DNA from 3 places in the Rhizobium sp. SRI_017 genome. Region 2 is predicted to be linked to each of the others. Evidence: riboswitches for the same ligand, from Rfam matches in the RefSeq annotation. Region 2 holds a riboswitch; each other region holds the start of a gene.

Region 1 (7,663 bases), on a different contig from region 2:
TGCCCTTGGTGCGGACGACGGCGACGTTCGGATCCTTCATCAGGAGATCGACGGTACGGGCGTCGAGACGGTTGACCGCATCGACCTGGCCGGACTGCAGCGCGGCTGTGCGGGCCGCGGGATCCTGGATGTAGAGGATTTCCACGGCGTCGAAGTGACCACGACCCTCTTTCCAGTAGTCGCCACGGTTCTTGAGCGCGATGCGCACGCCGGGCTCGAAGCTTTCCATGACATAGGCGCCGGTACCGATCGGGTTTTCCCAGTCGGAATGGTCCTTCGGGACAACGATGAGGTGGTAGTCGCCGAGGATGGCCGGGAAGTCGGCGTTACCGGCTGAAAGCGTGATGCCGATCTGGCTCGGGGAGATCGCCTTGATTTCGGCGATCTGCTCAAGGATGCCCTTGGCCGGAGACTTGGTCTCGCCGCGATGCAGCCCGATCGAGTAGATGATGTCGTCGGCGTCGAGCGTCTTGCCGTTCGAGAACTTGATGCCCTGGCGAACGTTGAAGACCCAATCCTGCGCGCCCGGCTGGACGTCCCAGCTCTCGAGCAGTTCACCGGTCGGGTTGCCGTCGGAATCGAATTCGACCAGGCCGTTCATGATGGCCAGCGAAGCCGCGATCATGACGGAGTCGGCGTAGGTGCGCGGGTCGAGCGAGTCAGATGCCGAGCCGCCTTCCATGCCGAGGCGGAAAGTGCCGCCCTTCTTGGGCTCCTGGGCCTGGGCCTTGGAGAACATGCTGGTCGCCAGCGGAATGGCGATACCGGCTGCTGCGGCGAGTTGCATGAAGTCGCGGCGCGACAGATTCCCCTTGCGGGCCATCTGTTCTGCCTCGCGCAGTTTGTGTTCGAATTCACTCATTGTCAGTCTCCCTTTTCTTAATGCTTCAAGACGATGCTCAGCATTGTTCCCCTGAGCTTGAAACCGAAGATTTCACGAACCCCCGATACCGTCAACAAGACAAAATCCTGCATTCGGCCCGAGGGTCGATGGCAGCCGATCACTATCAGGAAGAGTGCCTGTTCCGGACGACGAAACGGCCCTCCGGCATCTGCCGAAGAAGCGCGTCAAGATTTTGGTCGCGTCCAATATCCCAGTATTCCCCTGTATCCGGCAGACATGACGACATGCCTACCGGGGCCTGACGTGTTGCCCGGAGTCGCTGGTACGTTCCCTTATTGTTTTTTTGTTAGGGTCCAGCTCATCCGGTCGGGAGCCCGGCCGGCCCCCGCGGTATTGCTTTTTTGGACTGTGGTGGAACCCTGTCACCGACATATCCGTCTTCTTATGAGGCGACCTTACGGCTAATCTCAGATAAATCAACACCCCCGTCCGGGCGGTTGCCCCGCCGCTGGGCGGATAGTAACGGAGAAATCGCTCCGAGTTTCTATCTGTGATTGAACTATCTGTTCTAAGATGACGCAAAGGATGCGGAATTGGAGGCTGCTGCAAAATTTCCGGGGGCTGTCATGGCTGAGCTTTGACTCTTTCTGTCCAATCCGCGTCGCCGCAGTTCGACAACATTTTTTTTGGTCTAGCCCCAAAAAAAATTTAAATTGACCTTTGTCTACGCCCGATAACGATCCGGTAACAAAGTCCGCGGTAAGTGTCTGGGCACGGAGGACGCAAATCCCCCGTCTCCGGATCAGGTCTTGCGTACCGGAGCTTACTTTTTTTCTCAGACTTCCGTGTCGCTGGCATGACGATTCCCTCGCTCGAAGAAGGAGCGAGGTTGTTTCCGGTTCTGGATATCGCGTCAGTTGGTGAGCATCAGCCCCTTGGCGATGCCGCCCTCAGGACCGTAGCGTGTCATTCCCTGCTTGCAAACATAGCCACTATTGCGCCGTGGGATCCTGCGCATGTCGTAGGCCGCTCGCTTGAGGAACCAGCGCTCGTCGCGGGAGCCGGGCGTGAGGTCGATGCCGTTCAGCATGGCAAACCTGTCGAGCGCTTTGCGGTCGACCTTCAGTGCCGGGCAGAGGCTCGTGAATTTGTAGACCTCGGACACCTTTTCATGCGGCGAGAGCGGCTGGGCTTGCGCCGGAGCGGCCAAGATCAGGAAGGCAGGCATGAGGAGGGATGCAATCTTCGGCATGCGAAACCCCGGCTGCTGTGCCGGCGAGTCCGCCGAAAAAATAGGAATCGGCATCGCCGGTCTGTCATAAAAATGTTACGATTCAGCGTGTGCTAAAGCAATGGGCGGAGGCCTGTTAAATTTAGCCGGCGAAAGTTTGTGGCGTCGGAAAGCGTCGCGCAAGGCCGGCTTGGCCGCTTGCGCCCGGGCGATGCGGATGGCATGTGCGAAGCATCAAGGGAGCGCGCATGGCCAGAGCCATCATGTTGCAAGGAACCGGTTCGGACGTCGGCAAAACCGTGCTGGTCGCGGGCCTCTGCCGGCTGGCCGCCAATCTCGGGCTGAAGGTACGGCCGTTCAAGCCGCAAAACATGTCGAACAATGCCGCGGTGAGCGATGACGGCGGTGAGATCGGCCGCGCCCAGTGGCTGCAGGCCATGGCGGCGCGGGTGCCGAGTTCGATCCACATGAATCCAGTGCTGCTCAAGCCGCAAACGGACAATGGCAGTCAGATCATCGTGCAGGGCCATGTCTACGGGCAGGCGAGGGCACGGGACTATCAACGGCTCAAGCCGGAACTGCTCGGCAAAGTGCTGGAGAGTTTCGAGATCGTCGGGGCCGATGCGGATCTGGTCATCGTCGAAGGCGCGGGCTCGCCGGCCGAGATCAATCTCAGGGCAGGAGACATCGCCAATATGGGTTTTGCGCGGGCGGCCAATGTGCCGGTGGTTCTGGTTGGCGACATCGATCGTGGCGGCGTGATTGCGTCGCTCGTGGGCACGCATCTCATCCTGCCGCCAGAGGACCGCGCGATGGTGTCCGGTTATATCATCAACAAATTCCGCGGCGACGTGAGCCTGTTCGACGACGGTATCACTGCAATCGGTGGATACACCGACTGGCCTTGTTTCGGCGTGGTGCCGTGGCTGAAGCACGCATCACGGCTGCCGGCCGAGGATTCGGTGACGCTGGAACGGCTGGCAAAAGGGGAAAGCCGGGCGCTGAAGATCGCCGTGCCGGTGATGCCGCGCATTGCCAATTTCGACGATTTCGATGCACTGGCCGGCGAGCCTTCGGTCGAACTGGTTTTCGTCAAGTCTGGCGAGCGCATGCCCGATGACGCGGGATTGGTCGTGCTGCCTGGGTCGAAGGCGACGATCTCAGATTTCCTGGCACTGCGCGCGGAAGGATGGGACCAGGAGATCAAGGCGCATGCGCGGCGCGGCGGCCGGGTGATCGGCATCTGCGGCGGCTACCAGATGCTGGGACGCATGATTCGCGATCCTGACGGCACCGAAGGGGACGTCATGCAAGTCGAGGGGCTGGGGCTGCTCGATGTGGAGACGATCATGGCGCCGGAGAAGCGGCTTGCCAATTCCAAGGCGCATTCGCTCGCCTATGATACCAGCCTCCAAGGGTATGAGATTCATCTCGGCCGAACGGAGGGGCCTGATCACCAGAGGCCCTATGTCGAGATCGAGGGTCGGCCGGATGGCGCTATGTCGGGCGACGGGCGAATTGCGGGAACCTATCTTCACCGGCTGTTCGACAGCAACAGTTTTCGCGCCCGGCTGCTCGAGAGCTTTGGCATCAGCGGCGGCGCCAGCGACTACAGGCAGTCGGTCGATGCGGCGCTGGATGGCGTGGCGGCCGAGCTCGAGGCCCATCTCGACGGGCACTGGCTCGATGGCGTTCTTGCCACCGCCTGATACGATCCATTCAGCAACCGTTCATTCAAGATCCATAAAGTTGTTGCTGAATAAATCCGCAGCATGAGACGTAGAGATCGTTGAACGGACGTGCATCGCGTCTTTTCTCGTGCTTTTTGTTTCAATTGCGCTATTGTTAGAACATCCGAACATAGCCCAACTGAAACAAAGATTTCAGACAAACGGGGGAAAATATGTCCTTGCCCAAGTATTTCAACGTACTGATGGCCTCTGCCGTCAGCTTCTCGATCGTCGCAACGCCCATTGGTATTTCCCCGGCCTTCGCCCAGAGCGCGCCCGCCGCCGAGGCCCCCGGCGATTCCGGCTGGCAGAAGGAATTCGAACTGTGGCGGACCTCCAACAAGGGTGGCAAGGTCGCTGATTACCAGAAGTATCTCCGGCTTTATCCGGGCGGCAAATTCGCCAACGTCGCCAAGCGTCGTATCGAGGAGCTGAATGCCTCGGCGCAGACGACAAACAGCGACGAAACCGCCGCCGTGGCTGATACGACGAAGAATGTGACCGAAGGCGACGGCACCAAGGACCTCGAAATGTGGCGCCAGGTTTCCAAGTCCGGCAAGCTCGAGGACTATAAGAAGTATCTCAAGGATTTCCCGCAGGGGAAATTCGCCAAGGTTGCCAAGACCCGCATCGAGAACCTGACCGCGACGGCTCCGGCCGACGACCAGCAGGACACGGATGTCGCGATCAAGAAGACGCAGAATACCGCGCCGGCTGATGATGCGCAGGATGGGGCCCAAGATCAGGCTCAAGATCAGGCTCAGTCCGATGACGCGCAGGATCAGACCGAGGACCAGGCACAGTCCGACGAGACGCCAGCCGATGCAGCGAACAGCACCGAGACGGCGCAGACCAACGACCAGGGACAGGGCGCCGACTGGGAGCAGGAATATGCCCTCTGGAAGGCCGCTTCCGACGGCAATACGGTCACGGAATACGAGGCCTATATAAAAGTCTATCCGAACGGCAAGTTCGCCGCGATCGCCCAGGCGCGTATTGCCCAGCTCGCTGCCGCCGAGACGCCGGATCCGACGATTTCGGAAGGCGACCAGCAGGACACGGCAACCAAGAACGACGGCAAGCGCCAGAAGAACAACAACCAGAGCGATGACCAGCAGGCTAGCCAGGAGGTCGAGCAGCAGCCTAGCGACGATCAGGCCCAGCAGGACGTAGACCAGGGCGGCCCCGAGGAACAGCAGGCCAATTCCAATATGGGCGGCCTGAAGACGAAGCAGAACCAGAACGCTCAGGACCAGCAGCAGACGGAGTTCACCGAGGGCTCGGAGGACGTCGAGGATGCAACGCTTGACAAGGAAACGAGGGCGGAAATCCAGGGTCGCCTAAGCTCGCTCGGCTACGACACCCAGGGCGCCGATGGCGTGTTCGGCAATCGCAGCCGCGACGCGATCGCCTCCTGGCAGCAGGACAACGGTGCGCCGGTCACCGGCTACCTCTCCGAAGACCAGACGGAGGCGATCTTCGCTGCTTCGGCTGCGACCTATGCGGGCTGGCTCGCGAGTCGCGTGCCGGTCCGGGTCCATCGCGTACGTCCGCGTACCGAGTGGGTGCTGGTCCGTCCGCGCAACAAGGTGCTGATCGTCAAACGTCGTCCGGCGGTTGTTGTGGTCAAGCCCTTCAAGAACCGGTTCAAGAATCGCGTGAAAGTCAAGGTGCGGTTCAACGGCGGTTGCCGCAAGAAGCGCCGTTGCTGATCGGGTTTCATTGCCATTCGACGGGGCGCTTCGGCGCCCCGTTTTGATTCCTGGATGGCGCAAACGGACAAGGCGGGCGTCGATATGTCGATTGACTTGGTTCGGCGGTGGTTCTAATGATCGATAACGTTTGGTTCCCAGCGGGTGTAAGCCCAAGGGATCAAAAGGGAATGGGAGGAATGGACCCAATCAGGGCGTTTTCATCCCGGCCGACCCCGCGACTGTAGAGCGGATAAGCAGAAGCCCGGCGGTTTTTTCGCGCTGGCATCGTGAGCCAGGACATCGTGTCCGGCGCGGTGTGAGACGGAAGAGCCGAAAAGTCACTGAAGCGGCCATTGCGGCAACACGGGGCGGGACGCCTCTTTACTCTACGAATCGTCCCCCACGCGCAAAGGCCAGCAAGCTTCGGGAAGGCGAGGGCGATGCGATGGCGTGGCGACACGCCGTTACCCGCGAGCCAGGAGACCTGCCAAACGAAACGGGGGCGCTTCCGCGCCAAAGGTCTTCATTGCCAGCAGCACGGAGGTTGTCATGGCTCATTCTGCAGTTTCTACCAAATCTACTACTCTGGCCGGTTCTCTTTCGGATCGTCTCGTCGCGGGCGTTCTTGCGCTCATGCTCGGTTCGTTCCTGATCTTCGGCGCTGGCTTTGCGCATTCGTCCGTGCTGCATGATACCGCGCACGACGTTCGCCACGCCAATGGCTTCCCCTGCCACTAAAAGGGGGCTCCCATGATCGTCAAATATCTCCTGGCTGCGCTTGTGGCCGGGCTGATCGCTGGTGCGCTCCAGACCGTGGTGCAGCACGCGAAGGTCATTCCGCTCATTCTCGAAGCCGAGAAATATGAGGGCGAAGCGCCGGCGGCCCATGAGCATACGAGTGGCCTCCAGCTTTCCATCGCGACTGCTGCGCAAGCGCAGCAGTCAAAGACTGAGGCCACGACCGCAGCACCTGCCGCTGCCGCCGAGGAAGAAGAGGGCGGCATGCTGTTCGGCGTCGGCCGTACTACCGGCACGCTGATGGCCAATCTTGTTGCCGGCGCCGGCTTTTCGCTGCTGCTAATGGCTGCCGTCGTCGTAACCGGCCGCTCGCTGACGCTCGCCAACGGCGCACTGTGGGGTGCGGCGGCGTGGCTCACTTTCCACCTGATGCCGTCTGTCGGACTGCCGCCGGAGCTTCCGGGCTTCCCGGCAGCAGAGCTGTTCGACCGGCAGGCCTGGTGGATCGGGACGGTGATTGCGACCGCCGCTTCGCTCTATCTCATCGTGCTCCGCAAGGAGCCTGTGGCGAAGGCGGCGGGTGTCGTGCTGATGCTGGTGCCGCATGTGATCGGCGCACCGCAGCCGACCGATATCACCAGCAACGTGCCGGCCATTCTGGCCGCCGAATTTGCGGTCGCGACGCTGTCGGCCGGGCTGCTGTTCTGGATTGTGCTGGGGCTCGCGATGGGCGCCATCAATGACCGCTGGGTCAAGACGGCCTGATATGACAACTGCTCCGTCTGGTGCCGTCCTCGTGCTCGGCGGGGCGCGTTCCGGCAAATCCGCCTTTGCCGAGAGGCTGGTCGCCGAGACCGGCCTCTCGCGCCATTATCTGGCAACCGGCCGCGCCTGGGATGAGGAGATGCGCGAGCGCATCACACGTCATCAGGCGGACCGCGGCGAGGGCTGGCAGACGCATGAGGAGCCGGTCGATCTCGTCGGACGGCTTGAAGCGCTCGATGATCCGGCCCATGTGATACTGGTCGATTGCTTGACGCTCTGGGTCACCAACCTGATGATGGAAGAGCGGGTGATGGCCGAGGAATTCGCGCGGCTTGCTGCGCATTTGCCCCGGGCGCGCGCCAAGCTCGTCCTGGTTTCCAATGAAGTCGGACTGGGTATTGTACCGGAGAACCGCATGGCGCGGGATTTTCGCGATCATTCCGGCCGGCTTCACCAGGCGGTCGCGGCAAGCGCGACGGACGTCTATTTCGTGGCGGCAGGATTGCCGCTCAAGATGAAGGGTTAAGCCACCATGCAGAAGATACCGGCCACCGTGATCACCGGCTTTCTCGGCGCGGGCAAGACGACGATGATCCGCAACATGCTGATGAATGCCGAGGGCCGCAAGATCGCGCTGATCATCAACGAATTCGGCGATCTC
Region 2 (7,663 bases):
GATCGAGATCGAATAGGGCCGCGAGGGCGAGGACGAGATCGTGTAGGTACGATGCAGGTCGCCGCCCTTGGCCCTGAGCTCGACAGTCATGAACTGGCCCGGCATGTAGCGGAACCAGCCGCCGCCCTCGACCGCGAAGGAGAAGGTCTTCACATCGGGGGCTTCGTCGACAACGCTGGTGCAGACCAGCATCTGCCGCGCCGAATTCCACGGCTTCATCTCGTCGAGCGGCAGCGCCGCGGGCACTGTGCCGGCCAGCGTTGGACCGGCAAGCGTTGGACCCGTCACCATCATGTTCATGTCATCGGTCTCCGGATCAGGCGACGGAACGCAGCGCCGGCCGGCTCTGGCCGGTCAGGCGTTCCTGCATGAAATTCGAATACCAGTCGACGAACTGGGCGACACCGCCTTCATGGATCTCCGAATAGGGGCCGGGCTGGTAAGCCGGGGAATGGATGCCGCGGGCATTCTCCTCGACGATCTGGCGGTCCTGGTCGTTTGTCTCGGTCCAGACATGGATGAGTTCGTCGAGGCGATAATCGATGCCCTCGACGGCGTCCTTGTGGACCAGCCATTTGGTCGTCACCGCAGTCTCGGTTGCGCTGAGCGGCATCACCCGGAAGGTGATGGCGTGGTCGGAGAGCACGTGGTTCCAGGTCGTCGGATAGTGGAACAGCAGCAGCGTGCCGATGCGGTCCATGTTGACATTGTCCGACAGGCGCATCTGCACCGCCTTGCGGCCGGAGATCGTGTAGCTGATCGCGTCGCGCAGCAACGGCACGCGGGTGGTGCGGAACTGGCCCTCGTCGTCCATCACGAAGGCGCTCGGCAGGCCGACGGCCTCGCATTTTTCCCAATGCGCGGCGATTTCAGGATCCTCGGCAGCACCGTTCACGCCGGTTACGCTCGGCGCTTCCGGGAAAGTCTTGCAAAGTTCCGGATGGTTGCCGGCGCAATGGTAGCATTCGCGGTTGTTTTCCCAGACGAGCTTCCAGTTGCCCTTCTCGATGATCGTGCTCTCATAGGCGATCTTGGCGTCGCGCAGGCGGTGCGGCAGGAAATAGGGCTCCATCATCGCCCGGAAGGGCGCGAAATCCATCGGTTCGTCGGCAAGGCAGATGAAGATGTAGCCGCCGGCGCTCTCGCAGGCGACCGGCTTCAGGCTGAAGCCGGACACATCGAAATTGTCGCCCATCTGGCGCGCGAAAAGCAGCGAGCCGTCGAGATCGTAGGTCCACTGGTGATAAGGACAGACGAGCTTGGCGGCATTGCCGCGATGTTCCTGGCAGACGCGGGAGCCGCGATGGCGGCAGGAATTGTGCAGCGCGTTGATCTTGCCGTCATGGCCGCGGACGAGGACGACGGAATAGGCGCCGACCTCAACGGTCGTGTAGTTGCCGGCATTCGGGATTTCGCAATCGTGGGCGACGAACAGCCAGTCCTTGTACCAGATATGCTCGAGATCGAGCTGGTGGAAAGCCGGATCGATATAGAAGGGCTGGTCGAGGCTGTAACCGGGTTTGCGGTTGTTCAGCCGGCTAAGCATATCTGCGCGAATATCCATTTCGGTCCTCGTTTCCAGGGGACTGGTCCAAAGGGTTCGGGGGAGCATGGAACATCGCGCAACCGGGTCTCCGCCCGTGTCGCAATGGTCATCCGCCCCGCGACCGCCCACCGCGATCAGTCGAGTATCAATAGGCAAGGCTGGTTTCCGGGCTTCGAAGCGGCAGGTCCGTAGCTATGCGGACCGGCCCGTCGCGACTCCTTCCCAAGCATTACGCCCAGTGGACTCCCATCGCGCTTTGACTTCGCTACCGTTGCGGGGGCAGCGCCGGCATCCCACCGGCTTCCCAATTCTCCGGCTCACATCTCTCGAAGCGGCCGGCACCTTACGAGGGGAATTGAACCATAGTCATTGCGACATGGCGACATCATCTGCGACATCGCCATGGCGGTGTGGAAACAAAATTTCGAACTGTTCAAAAAAGAAGCGCTAGATCGGCAGGCCGAGCCCGATCTTGACGCGATCCATGGCGACGAAGGTGCGGAAGCGCTTCACATTATTGTTGCCGAAGAACAGGCGGCGGGTGAGCACTTCATAATCGGCCATGGTGGGCACTGTGATGACGAGGATGAAGTCGGCCTCGCCGGTGACATAGTAGCATTGCTGGATCTCGGGCGTGTTCGCGAATTCGCGTTTGGCGCTCTCGATCTGTTCCGCGGTTTCGCTGAAGACCTCGATCTCGACGAAGATGGTGATCGATTGGCCCACGGCTTCAGGATCGACGATCGCGACATTGGCCTGGATGACGCCGGTCTCCGTCAGCCGCTTGATCCGGCGCTGGACCGCGGGAGCGGAGAGATTGACCGCCTCGCCGATCGTCCGCTGCGGCGTCATGTTGTCCTGCTGCAGGATCGCGAGAATCTTGCGGTCGAATTCATCGAGGGCGACTGATAGCTCGAACTTGCGCATGAGCGGCGATCCACGAAACAAACTTGCATGGTGACGACCAATATAGAGCGCAAATCTTGCCTCGCCTGCAATAATATTCAGGGACATCAGAGGAGACGATCATGTTCCTGCGCAACACCAACCCCGACTATCGCAAGCCGCTGACACCGGAAGACGCTGAAACGCTCGGCAGCACCGCCGCCAAGGAGGTCGAGCGCTATCTCGGTTTCCGCGACACCCATGCCGAGACGCCGCTGCATGGCCTGCCTGCACTGGCCCGGAGCATCGGTGTCGCCTCCATCCACATCAAGGACGAGGGCCGGCGGCTCGGGCTCGGCAGTTTCAAGGCGCTGGGCGGTTCCTATGCCGTGATCCGGCTGGTGCTGGAGGAGGCGGGGCGAAGGCTTGGCCGAAACGTCGATATCTCGGAACTCTCCGCGCCGGAGATCCGGGCGATCGCCAAGGCCATGACCTTCGCCTGCGCCACCGACGGCAATCACGGGCGATCGGTCGCGCAAGGCGCGCAACTGGTCGGCGCCAAGGCCGCAATCTTCGTGCATGGCGGGGTCAGCGACGAGCGGGTCGCCGCGATCGGCCGCTATGGTGCAGAGATGATTCGCGTCGCCGGGACCTATGACGACTCGGTGCGCGAGGCAGCACGCGTCGCCGGGGAGAAGGGCTGGACCATCGTCTCCGATACGTCCTGGCCTGGTTATGAGCGGATCCCCGGCCTTGTGATGCAGGGCTACACAGCGATCATCCGCGAGGCGCTGCGTGCGCTGCCTGCGCCGCCGACCCATGTCTTCGTGCAATCGGGCGTCGGCGGCATTGCCGCCGCGGCCGCCGGACACCTCGCCATTGCGCTCGGCAACAAGCGGCCGGTCTTCACCGTCGTCGATCCCGCCCGATCCGCCTGCATCGTCGAGACAGCCCGGGCCGGCCATCCGGTGAAAGTGCCGCATGGCGAGCCGACCGTAATGGCGATGCTGGAATGCTACGAGCCGTCGCTGGTCGCCTGGCGCATCCTGGCCCGCGTCGCCGATGGCTTCATGACCGTCGACGAGGATGATGCGATCAATGTCATGCGGCGGCTGGCCAATCCGCTCGGCAATGATCCCGTCATCGTGGCGGGCGAAAGTGGCGGCGTTGGGCTGGCCGGATTGCTGCGCGCAGCGGCGGATCCGGTTTGCCGGTTGAAACTCGGGCTCAATGGCACATCGTCCGTCTTCGTGATCAATACGGAGGGCGCCACCGACCCCGCCAAATATGCGGCACTTGTCGGCAAATCGCCGGCCGATGTTCTGGCCCGCAAGCGGGAGGGCGCGCCGGCATGACCATTGATATCGACAGACTCAAGCATGACCTGATCATGTGGCGCCACGACCTGCATGCCCAGCCAGAATTCGGTTTCGAGGAGAAGCGGACGGCCGCCTTCGTGGCGGAGAAGCTGCGGGAATTCGGGCTGGATGACGTCGCCGAAGGCGTCGGAGGCACCGGCGTGGTCGGCACGCTCAAGCGCGGGACTTCCAATCGCGCTATTGCTCTCCGCGCCGACATGGATGCGCTGAGGATCACCGAACAGTGCGAGCTTGGCTATCGCTCGCAGAACCCCGGCACCATGCATGCTTGCGGCCATGACGGGCATACGACCATGCTGCTGGGCGCAGCGCAGCTCTTGGCAGCCGAGGGCGGCTTCGATGGCACCGTGCGCTTCGTCTTCCAGCCGGCGGAGGAATGGGGCAAGGGTGCACTGGCCATGCTCGACGACGGGCTGATTCAGCGCTTTCCCTTCGATGAGATCTATGGCCTGCACAATATGCCCGGCCTGCCGGTCGGCCGCTTCGAGACCAAGCCGGGCTCCTTCATGTCGGCGGAGGACAATTTCGAGATCGTGCTGCGCGGCGTTGGCGGGCATGCGGCCCGGCCGCATTGGGGCAACGAGGTACTGGTCGCCGCCTGCGCTGTGGTCACCAACCTGCAGACGATCGTGTCACGGCGGCTGAGCCCGACGGATATCGGTGTGGTCTCGGTGACCGAACTAATCACCGACGGCACGCGCAATGCGCTGCCCGGCCTGGCGCGAATCCTCGGCGATGCCCGCAGCTTCCGGCCCGAGGTGAGTGCGGAAATCGAGAAGCAGATGCGTGTTATCGCCGAAGGCACGGCGCTGGCGCATAATGTGACGGCCGAGGTGACCTATAGCCGCGAATTCGTGCCGCTGATGAACGACGCCGAGCTCGTCGAGGAGGTCTTCGCCGCCGCGCGCACCTTCCTGCCGGCAGAGAATGTCGGTCTCGCTGCCGAACCGATGACCGGCTCGGAGGATTTCGCCCGCTTCCTAGACCACGTGCCCGGCTGCTTTGCCTTCCTCGGCAATGGCGAGGATTCGGCGCCGCTGCACAATTCGAGCTATGATTTCAACGATGACGGCCTTATGCACGGCATGAATTTTCACGCCGCGATCGTGCGCCGGCGGTTGCCCGTCACCTAGTCGACTTGCGCGCCGCCCGTTGCGTTGGCGACAGTCGCCGTCATGCCGGCGGCCAGGTCGCTCGCCATCAGCACCGCGGCGTCAGCGACCTGAGCGAGCGCCGTGATGCGGCGGAGCGGCGTGTTCCTGGCGAATTCCCGATGGACGTCCTCGAAGGTAACGCCCTGCTCTTCGGCCCGCAGCATCCAGGCCTCGCGGACACCGGGCGCATCGGGTGAGCCCGGCGAGCGGACCCATGTGACGCGCACGCCCATCGGCCCGTTCTCGACCGCAAGCTGTCGCAGGAAATGTTCGACCGCGGCGCAGGCAATACCGAAGCCGCCGACATGAGAATAGGCCTCGCGTGCCGCATTGGCGGTGATGCCGACGATGGCACCGCCGCCATTCCGGGCCATGTGACGGGCGACAGCCGTGCCGGTGTAGAACCAGCTCGTCAGCGACGTCCGGATCGGCAGCATCAGGCGCTCCAGCGTCATGTCGGTGAGCTCCGCGCCCTGGGTGTCGCCCCATTCCACGGCGTTGAACATGATCTTCACCGGGCCAGCCTTCTGGGCGATCTCGGCAAGATGCGCCTCGACCGCCTGCTGGTCCGTCGCATCGACCGGCGCGACCTCGGCCCTTCCGCCCTGCCCGCGGATCTCTTGCGCCACAGCCTCCAGTCCATCCCGGCCGCGCGCCGCGATGAAGACCCGGGCGCCTTCGCGCGCGAAGGCTTTCGCCACGGCGCCTCCGACCGCGCCGCTTCCGCCATAGACAATCGCCGTCCTGTCCTTGAGCAACATGCATCTCTCCCTGTCTGCCGGCCGAACGCCCCGGCCCAGTGAGCGACGAGCGAGCCGAGTCCGATCCGACAGCGACGCGCGGAAAAGTTCAAGATTTTTCAGCTGACCCGCGGCACCGCCGGATCCGCATTCGACTTCCCACGTCGTTCCGATGACAGACTTCCGATTGCTGCCGCCCTAGCCTGCCTATGTAGTGGATGGAGGATTTCATGGCGGATATTGGCGGCAGCTGTCTCTGCGGCAAAATTACTTACAGGATCTCGGGTGATTTGCGCCCGGTCGTGGCCTGTCACTGCAACCAGTGCCGCAAGGCGTCGGGTCATTATGTGGCGGCGACGCAGGCGCTGGCCAGCGACATGGAGATCACGGGCGAACTGACCTGGTACCGGTCGTCCGACGTCGCCGAACGCGGCTTCTGTCCGACCTGTGGCAGCAACCTCTTCTGGCGCAAGCATGGCGGGGACCATGTCTCGATCCATGCCGGTGGGCTCGACGGGCCGACCGGTCTCAAGATGGAGAGCCAGCTCTATGCCGAGTCGGCGGGCGACTATTACGACCTGCCCGCGATCGAATGCATCGAGCAGGCGACGCTCAAATAGCCTCTATTCCGCAGCTTCGGCTGATGGCGCCGGCACATAGTTGAGCACGGGGCCGAGCCAGCGTTCGACCTCCGTGACGGCCATGGTCTTGCGCCTGGCATAGTCCTCGACCTGGTCGCGCTCGACCTTGGCGACGCCGAAATAATAGCTTTCGGGATGGCTGAGATAGAGGCCGGAGACCGACGAGCCCGGCCACATGGCGTAGCTCTCCGTCAGCGTGACGCCGGAATTGCGTTCGGCATCGAGCAGCCGGAACAGCGTGGCCTTCTCGGTATGGTCGGGCTGGGCGGGATAACCCGGCGCAGGACGGATGCCCTGATAGGGCTCGCCGATCAGGTCTTCTGGCGCAAGATTCTCATCTGGTGCGTATCCCCAATAGTCCTTCCGCACCACTTCATGCATGCGCTCGGCAAAAGCTTCTGCGAAGCGGTCGGCCAGCGCCTTGACCATGATCGAGGAATAGTCGTCGTTGGCGCGCTCGAAGCGCTCTGATATCGCCACCTCCTCGATGCCCGCCGTGACGACGAAACCGCCGATATAATCGCGCTTTCCCGACGAGAGTGGTGCTACGAAATCCGCGAGCGCGACATTGGCCTTGCCGTCGCGCTTGGAGAGCTGCTGGCGCAGTGTGAAGAAGGTGGCGAGTTCGGCCGTGCGGGCTTCATCCGTGAAGAGGCGGATGTCATCGCCGACGGCATTGGCCGGCCACAATCCGATCACGGCTTTCGGCGCGAACCACTTTTCCTCAATAATTTGCTGCAGCATCGCCTGTGCGTCCTCGAACAACTGGCGGGCGGCAGCACCCTGCTTCTCATCCTCGAGGATCTGCGGATAGCGGCCCTTGAGTTCCCACGTCTGGAAGAAGGGCGTCCAGTCGATATAGCGCGCAAGGTCGGCGAGGGCCCAGGTCTCGACGACTTTTGTACCAAGGAAGGATGGCTTCGGCGGCTGATAGTTTGCCCAGTCGATCCTGTGGGCATTGGCGCGGGCGGCCGCAAGGCTGACGCGCTGCTTGGCGGACTCGGCCTTGTGATGGGCATCCGCGACCTTGCGGTATTCCGCGCGCACAGTCTCGACATAGGCGGGCTTCATCTCCGCACTCAGCAGGCTGCCGACCACGCCGACGGCTCGCGAGGCGTCGGTCACATAGATCGCCTGCCCCGCCTCGTAGCGCGGGTGAATCTTCACAGCGGTATGGACGCGCGACGTGGTGGCGCCGCCGATCAGCAGCGGGATATCGAAACCTTGCCGCTCCATCTCGCCCGCCACATGCACCATCTCGTCGAGTGAGGGCGTGATGAGACCTGAGAGGCCGATGATATCGACCTTCTCGGTCCTG
Region 3 (7,663 bases), on a different contig from region 2:
GCAGGCATCATCCAGACTCGCGAGAGCCGGATTGCCAGCGACCTGGCCGAAGCCAGCCGCATGAAAAACGAAGCTGACGCCGCCGTCGCGAAGTATGAGCAGGAGCTTTCCGAAGCCCGTGCCAAGTCTGCCGCGATCGCTACTGAGGCCCGCGACAAGGCCAAGGCAGAAGCCGACGCCGAGCGCGCCCGCATCGAAGGCGAACTCGCGTCGAAGCTCGCTGCCGCCGAGGCAAGCATTGCCGGCATCAAGCAGGCTGCCATGGCCGAAGTCTCTGGTGTTGCCGAAGATGTCGCATCCGAAATCGTATCGCAGCTCACGGGCGTTTCTGTCGGCAAGGCCGATGTGACCGCCGCGGTCAGCGCGGCCAAGGGCTGAGGAGAATCCACGATGGACGCAACTGCATGGGCCCAGCTTTGGTCTCAGGTCGCCCTGGTTCTCTTCCTCGCGTTGGTGATCTACATGGGCGCCCCGAAGATTATCGGCAAGAGCCTCGACGATCGCGCTGCGAAGATCAAGGCTGAACTCGACGCCGCGAAGAACCTCCGCGAAGAGGCTCAATCGCTGCTCGCCGAATACCAGAAGAAGCGCAAGGACGCCGAAGCGGAGGCCGAGCATATTCTCGCCGCCGCCAAGCGCGAGGCTTCCGCCATGGCCGCCGACGCCAAGGCGAAGACGGAAGAATATGTCACCCGCCGCACCGCGCTCTCCGAGCAGAAGATCAAGGCCGCTGAAACCGACGCCGTCAACGCCGTCCGCGCCGCTGCCGTCGATCTCGCCATCGCCGCTGCCGAGAGGCTGATCGCTTCGAAGGTCGACGTTGCCACCGACGCGACGCTGTTCAAGAATTCGGTCAACGAAGTGAAGAGCCGGCTGAACTGAGCCTGTTCTTCTCGACGAGTTCAAGGCTCTGCCACTGGCGGGGCCTTTTCGTTTGGCCGGCCAGCATCCAGAACGTCATCCTCGGGCTTGTCCCGAGGATTTGCGTTTTCCCTGCAGTGCCGTGAGACTCGGAGCATAAAGCTCCGTCCCGGATCCTCGGGACAAGCCCGAGGACGACGTCAGGGGAGGGGGCGCCGCACGTCTCTTCCTTCAAAGACTAGCCTGCCTGCCGCCGGCATTCGATCTCGCGATAGAAGTCCAGAACATGCGAATGCTCGGGCCAGCGCTCCTCATAGATCAGCTTGTCGAGCGACAGCTTCTCCCGCCATCCCTTCACCGCCAGTTCCGGCCGGACATAGAGTTGGTCGACATAGCCGACGCAGAGATAGGCGATGATCTCGACGCTCTCCGGCAGGCCGAGATGGCGAGAGAGCCGGTCATGGTCGAAGATCGATACCCAGCCGACGCCGACGCCCTCGGCCCGGGCGGCGAGCCAGAAATTCTGCACCGCGCAGACAGTCGAATAGAGATCCATCGCCGGATTGTGTGTGCGCCCCAGCACGAAGTCACCGCCGCGCTTGCGGTCGCAAGTAATGCAGATGTTGAGCGGTGCCTTGAGGATGCCTTCGAGCTTCAGGCTCATATATTTGAGCTTCACCTCGCCTGTCAGTTTATCCGCGGCTTCGACATTGGCCTCGTGGAAGATGCGATGCACCGCACGCCGGTTCTCCTCCTCGCGGATCAGGATGAAGTTCCAGGGCTGCATGTAGCCGACCGATGGCGCCGCGTGCGCGGCCTCCAGCAGCCGCCTCAGCAGGGCAACCGGGATCGCATCCGGCAGGAATTCATTCCGCACATCGCGGCGACTGTGGATGGCGCGATAGACGGCAGCGCGTTCGGCTTCGGAGAATGGTCCCGCTTGTGAGATTGAGCTGTTGCGCAACTCCGGACGGAAAACCGCTTCACACTTTTCCTGGAGTTGCTCCTGATGGCGCGACGGTTCGGCCTGCATGTGTACCCCCACATGGTCTGGCACTCGCCGGGCCGTCCTCGCCCTTGAAGCTATCGTGTCCGGCCGGTCTTCTGGCTTGGGTTCAACTGGCTTCGCCGCCTTCCCGGTCTCCCAGTGGCACCTGACGACTCCATCCCCCTCACAGCGTTGGGCACGCGCCGGATTGACACCGGCTTCCCGATTCTCCCGCTAGGGGCACCGGACGAGGGTGTTTGAGCAATTTTCGCACACGTTTGCAATGTGCGGCGGCGACGTCGTTTGTCGCTGCCCCTCATCCGCCTGTCGGCACCTTCTCCCCGTTTTGACGGGGAGAAGGGACCTGTGGCACCGTCGGCGTCTCTAGCGTCCCCTCGCCCCGCCTGCGGGGAGAGGGCCAGGGTGAGGGGCAATCCCATGAATTCCTTAGGAAATTGGCTTGAATGGACTGAACGTCATCCGATGAATGGCACATGGTCCATGTGCTGATATCGCGGTCCGATGCACCTCGGTCGCATAGCCGGCATGGGTCTCGAACCCATATTGCGGATAGCTGATACCGGCCGCGCACATCATCCGGTCGCGCGTTACCTTGGCCACGATCGAGGCGGCGGCGATGGAAAAGGACCGTGCATCTCCCTTGATCAGTGCCTTGGCGTGGCATGACAGGCCCGCCGGTACGTCGCGTCCGTCCACTAGCACGAAACGCGCGGTCCTGGGCAGGGATGCGACAGCGCGGCGCATGGCTTCGAGCGAAGCGCGGAGAATATTAAAGCGGTCGATCGATGTGTGGCTGAGCGAAGCGATGGAGACTTCCGCGGTTGCCAGGATCTCCTCATAGAGTTCCTCGCGCCGTGCGGCCGTCAGTTGCTTGGAATCGTTGAGCCCCTTCGGAATGCGCTTAGGATCGAGGATCACGGCGCTGGCGACCACAGGTCCGGCCAGCGGGCCGCGTCCGGCTTCATCGACGCCTGCGACCGGCATGAAGCCATCGCGCATCAGCCCCTTCTCGAAGCGGAATGTCGGGACGATTTCCTCTTCGAGCAGGGGAAGGGAACCGGATGAAGGACGTCGAGCCATGGGGGATAGTTCGCATCTCATCCGATTCCCTGCAAGTCCCGGCGCGAGGGCGGCGCACCGGGACCACGAGCATGTTGTTTCAACATGCTCGACACGATCGGGAACTGGCGGAGAACCCGATCGTGCATATTCAGCCAGGCCCGTGCGGGCAGTGGGCCAAGCCCGGCCGAAAGCGAAGGCTGCCTAGAGCAGCGAGAGCTGGACCCCATGGCCGCTGGGCGGCACGAAGAGATTCGAATTCAAAGAGATCGACCGGCGCGTCAAGCCGTACTTCTTGGCAGCGAGCTCGAAGCGCCGGGCGATCTGCCAGGCATAGGGGCCTGCGCCCTTCATACGTTTGCCGAACTCGGCATCGTAGTCCTTGCCGCCGCGCATCGAGCGGATCAGGCTCATCACATGGCGGTAGCGATCCGGGTAGTGCCTGAGCAACCAGTCGCGGAAGAGGGGGCTCACTTCGAGCGGCAGGCGGAGCAGGATATAGCTCGCCTCCTTCACGCCTGCCGCGGAGCCTGCATCGAGGATGCGTTCGAGCTCGTGGTCGTTGAGCGCCGGGATCATCGGCGAGGCGAGGATCGCCGTCGGCACACCGGCTTCGCCGAGTGCCTTGAGCGCCTCCAGTCGCCTCGACGGCGTGGAAGCACGCGGCTCCATCAGCCGGGCAAGCTTCCTGTCGAGCGTCGTCACGGAAAGTGCCACCCTCGCGAGCCCCTTCTCCGCCATTGCGGCGAGAATATCGACGTCACGCATGATCAGCGACGATTTTGTCACGATCGACACCGGATGATTGGCGGCCGCCAGCACTTCGAGGATCTGGCGCATGATCCGCCATTCCTTCTCGATCGGCTGATAGGGATCGGTATTGGTGCCGATCGCGATGGTCCGCGGCTTGTAACCCGGCTTCGACAGTTCCCGCTCCAGCAGCTTCGCCGCATCGGGCTTGGCAAAGAGCTTGGATTCGAAATCCAACCCCGCAGAGAGGCCCATATAGGCATGGGTCGGACGGGCAAAGCAGTAGATGCAGCCATGCTCGCAGCCGCGATAGGGGTTGATCGAGCGGTCGAAGGGAATGTCCGGGCTCTCGTTGCGGGTAATGATGGCGCGCGGCTTTTCGACCTGAACCTCGGTCCTGAACGGCTCCAGCGTTTCGAATGTCTGCCAGCCGTCATCGACCTGCTCGCGCTCGATCGGCTCGAAGCGGCCGGATGGGTTGAGCCCGGCACCACGGCCGCGGCGGCGGTCGATCTCGATCCGGATGCCGGATTCCTTCAGCAAACTATCGGCAATGTCGGCCGTGTTGGCAGGCGCAAAAGCGGCCTGCCGCGAGAGCGGCATGTTCATCATCGGTGTTCTCCGAGGGCGACTCTCCGCCCCGTCATGACTATTTTCCTATCGCCAAAAAGAGAACATTGCAAGAACAAATTTGCGGACTCGCATTTCCGAGAGCCTTCCACTATGGGTACGCCATGCTGACTGTTCTCTTGGAGTGCCGGGACAACGAACCCGAACTCGCCCATACGCTCGCCGTCCTCGTGTCAGGTGCGGTCGATGGTCTGGTGAGCGATGTGATCGTGCTGGACCATGGTTCGCGCGACGGTTCCGCGCGCGTAGCGGACGCGGCCGGCTGCCGTTTCATCGACAAGTGGGAGTTGAACGAAGTACTGCGCATGGCGCGCGGCGAGTGGATCATGCTGCTCGAACCCGGCGCGCGGCCTCAGGCAGGCTGGATCGAGGAAGTGCTGGAACATGCCAGCCTTTCGAAAGTGCCCGCGCGTTTCACGCCATCGAGCCGCTTCCGCCGCCCGTTCTTCAAGCGCTGGAAACGTTTCGGTGCCTTAGAGCTCGGCTTCCTGATGCCGAAGCGCCAGGCTGCTGCACTCGCCGGCCCGGGCGTGGATCTCTCGGCGCTGACCAAGGCGCCCTCGGTGCGCAGGCTGCACTCCGAGCTTATTCCCGCCTGGGTGATGCGCGAGAACCGTTGATTACGCCGCCGTGCTGACCTCGAACTGAATGCCCTGATGCTGCTGCAGGATGGCCAGCACCCGAAACAACTCGCCGGCGCTAGGGTCACCCGATAGGCTGAACATGCCGCGTAGCATGTCGGGTGTGATGCCCGCCTGGAGGCCAAGTTCCTCGAAGCCGATCGTGGCGTCGATATAGTCGAACAGCACGCTCTTCGCCGTCGGCATGTCATTGGCGAGCAGCACCTCGATCGCCTCGGTGAAGATCGCGTCGCCAAAGGCGTCGTCGGTGCGAATACGGGATTTCACCCGTTCGCGCACGCTGTCGATCGTCATCGTGGGCTGGGCGGCGGAAGCGGTCTCGGTCACGGTGGCGGTCATGTTCTTTTCGGAGTTCATCATCGGGCACGCAACCAGATATGGATACGACTGCGCCGTAATCACGGCCCAGCTATCAATTTATTTTGATAAACCCAAAGGACGGCACGGCGGCTGTTGCCGCGATGCGACGCTTTGGCGATGGATGGGTCGGTTAGCCTGAGATCTTGGAGAAATCGGCAACCGTCGCCGTCGCCGCGCGGATGGCGGCGAGGAGGGCAAGGCGATTGGCGCGAATATCGGGGTTCTCGTCATTGACGAGCACCTGGTCGAAGAAGGTGTCGACTGGGCCGCGGAGCTTGGAGAGTGCTTCCATCGCCGCGCCAAAATCCTCGCGCGCCACGGCCGAGGCCGCATCCTGCGAGGCATTGACGATGGCGGCGTGCAGGCCCTTCTCGGCGGGCAGCGTGAGCAGCGATAGATCGATCCGGTCGGCGACCTTTGTGCCCTTTTTCTCCTCGGCGGCGAGCAGCTGGGTGGCGCGGCGTGTGCCTGCCAGCAGGTTCTTGCCATCCTCGGTGTCGATGAAGGCGGCCAGTGCCTCAGCCCGGCGCACGACCATCAGCAGATCGTCAGCATCGTCGGTGAGCACGGCATCGACGATGTCGTGGCGACGGCCGGCGTCGCGGAGATAGACCTTGAGGCGGTCGTGGAAGAAGGAGAGAAGGTCGACGGAGATGCGCGTGTGCGCCTCATGAGTAGAGTCGGGATAGACGACACCTTTCCTACCAAATTCGCTCACCCGGTGCGTTTGCTCAATGTACTCAGCGTGACTTATTTTGCTTGAATCAAATTTCCCCACGCCCCATTCCGGGAACTGAGCCCACTCTGCAAATATATGGGCAGGAAGAGAAAATACTCTTCGGCTGACCATTGAAGACAGATTAAGGCGGATGTTGTTATCCAATAAGATGCGCACCACACCGAGCGCCGCTCGGCGGAGCGCATAAGGGTCCTTCGAACCAGTAGGCTTCTCGCCAATCGCCCAGAAGCCGATCAACGTATCCAGCTTGTCGGCCAGCGCTAGCGTCACCGAAACCGGATCTGTCGGCACGCGGTCCGACGGGCCGTTCGGCTTCCAATGTTCCTCGACGGCTGCCGCCACGGAGCCGTCCTCGCCCTGCAGCAGCGCATATTTTCGGCCCATCAGGCCTTGAAGTTCGGGGAATTCGCCCACGGCCTCGGTGCGCAGGTCCGCCTTGGCGAGCACGACGGCGCGGTCGACCTTGATCGGGTCGGCACCGGTCACCTTGGCGAGTTCGGCGGCCAGCGTCCGGATACGCTCGACACGCGCGCCCTGCGTGCCTAGCTTGGCATGGAAGGTCACATTGAGATGGTCGAGCTTCGCCATCCGCTGGTCGAGCGGCTTCTTGAGGTCGAGGCCGAACTTGGCGGCAGAGGCTTCGAGCTCGTGCAGGTCGGGCATATCTGCCTGGTCGCGCTTGTAGAAATGTGCCGCATCCGAGAGCCGCGCGCGCACGACCTTGCCGTTGCCGTGGACGATTTCCTTGCCGCCGTCCTTGGCCTCGATATTGGAGACGAGGATGAAGCGGTTGGAGAGCTCCTCCGTGCCCTGCTTGCGGGTGACGAAGCACTTCTGGTTGGTCTTGATGGTCAGCCGGATGATCTCGGCGGGGATCGCCAGATAGGCTTCCTCGAACGTGCCCATCAGCACATGCGGATATTCGACGAGGCCGGAGACCTCTTCGAGCAGTGCTTCGTCCTCGACGAGATCGAGACCCGAGGCAAAAGTGATGTTCTTGGCATCGGTGCGGATGATGTCCTTGCGGCGCTCGGCATCGAGCACGACCTTCGCCTTTTCGAGGCTCGAGACATAGTCCGAGAAGCGCTTGACCGTGATCGCCTCTGGCGCATGGAAACGGTGGCCGTACGTGACGTTGGACGCCGTGATGCCGTCGACCTCGAAGGGGATCTCGGATGTTTCGTCATGCTCCGTACCCCACATGCAGACGATCGACTGCAGCGGCCGCACCCATTTCAGCGCGCCTGGCCTGGCCGAGGCGGCGCCGGAGCGCATGCTTTTCGGCCAGGGGAAATTCCTGATGATGCCGGGCATCACATCGGCAATGATGTCCTCCGCCTTGCGGCCGGGCTTGACGATGATCGCGACATAGAAGTCGCCCTTCTTCGGGTCGGTGCGCGTTTCGGCCTGGTCGATCGAGGTGAGGCCTGCACCGCGGAGAAAGCCATCGATCGCCTGCTGCGGCGCGCTGACGCTGGGGCCCTTCTTCTCTTCCCGCACTTCGGCCGAATGGGCCGTCAGGCCGCGTATATCCAGCGTCAGCCGGCGCGGCGTCCAGTATTCGCGCGCGCCCTCATAGGTCAGGCCCGCCTCCACCAGCGCATCGGTCAAGAG

Evidence for each region. A riboswitch is a leader RNA that binds a small molecule or an ion and turns the genes downstream of it on or off. The one in region 2 is predicted to bind cobalamin.
Region 1: linked by a shared signal. The riboswitch ahead of AC2YI2_RS08835 (CbtB domain-containing protein) and the one ahead of AC2YI2_RS23595 (aromatic ring-hydroxylating oxygenase subunit alpha) in region 2 are both predicted to bind cobalamin.
Region 3: linked by a shared signal. The riboswitch ahead of bluB (5,6-dimethylbenzimidazole synthase) and the one ahead of AC2YI2_RS23595 (aromatic ring-hydroxylating oxygenase subunit alpha) in region 2 are both predicted to bind cobalamin.

What each region holds. Positions count from the first base shown of each region.
Region 1 covers NZ_JBYCZP010000003.1:227,926-235,588, forward strand. Annotated here, with positions in the region: gene AC2YI2_RS08815 (ABC transporter substrate-binding protein) at 1-862, opposite strand, end outside; gene AC2YI2_RS08820 (hypothetical protein) at 1,758-2,096, opposite strand; gene AC2YI2_RS08825 (cobyric acid synthase) at 2,324-3,784, shown strand; gene AC2YI2_RS08830 (peptidoglycan-binding domain-containing protein) at 3,979-5,517, shown strand; cobalamin riboswitch at 5,632-6,005, shown strand; gene AC2YI2_RS08835 (CbtB domain-containing protein) at 6,049-6,237, shown strand; gene AC2YI2_RS08840 (CbtA family protein) at 6,250-7,002, shown strand; gene cobU (bifunctional adenosylcobinamide kinase/adenosylcobinamide-phosphate guanylyltransferase) at 7,004-7,528, shown strand; gene cobW (cobalamin biosynthesis protein CobW) at 7,535-7,663, shown strand, end outside.
Region 2 covers NZ_JBYCZP010000012.1:65,563-73,225, forward strand. Annotated here, with positions in the region: gene AC2YI2_RS23590 (FAD-binding oxidoreductase) at 1-219, opposite strand, end outside; gene AC2YI2_RS23595 (aromatic ring-hydroxylating oxygenase subunit alpha) at 317-1,564, opposite strand; cobalamin riboswitch at 1,686-1,907, opposite strand; gene AC2YI2_RS23600 (Lrp/AsnC family transcriptional regulator) at 1,994-2,473, opposite strand; gene AC2YI2_RS23605 (diaminopropionate ammonia-lyase) at 2,575-3,786, shown strand; gene AC2YI2_RS23610 (amidohydrolase) at 3,783-4,943, shown strand; gene AC2YI2_RS23615 (SDR family NAD(P)-dependent oxidoreductase) at 4,940-5,725, opposite strand; gene AC2YI2_RS23620 (GFA family protein) at 5,935-6,324, shown strand; gene metH (methionine synthase) at 6,328-7,663, opposite strand, start outside.
Region 3 covers NZ_JBYCZP010000001.1:100,150-107,812, reverse strand. Annotated here, with positions in the region: gene AC2YI2_RS00565 (F0F1 ATP synthase subunit B) at 1-378, shown strand, start outside; gene AC2YI2_RS00560 (F0F1 ATP synthase subunit B) at 391-882, shown strand; gene bluB (5,6-dimethylbenzimidazole synthase) at 1,100-1,894, opposite strand; cobalamin riboswitch at 1,939-2,112, opposite strand; gene rnhB (ribonuclease HII) at 2,297-2,950, opposite strand; gene AC2YI2_RS00545 (PA0069 family radical SAM protein) at 3,134-4,291, opposite strand; gene AC2YI2_RS00540 (glycosyl transferase) at 4,414-4,929, shown strand; gene AC2YI2_RS00535 (hypothetical protein) at 4,930-5,310, opposite strand; gene glyS (glycine--tRNA ligase subunit beta) at 5,441-7,663, opposite strand, start outside.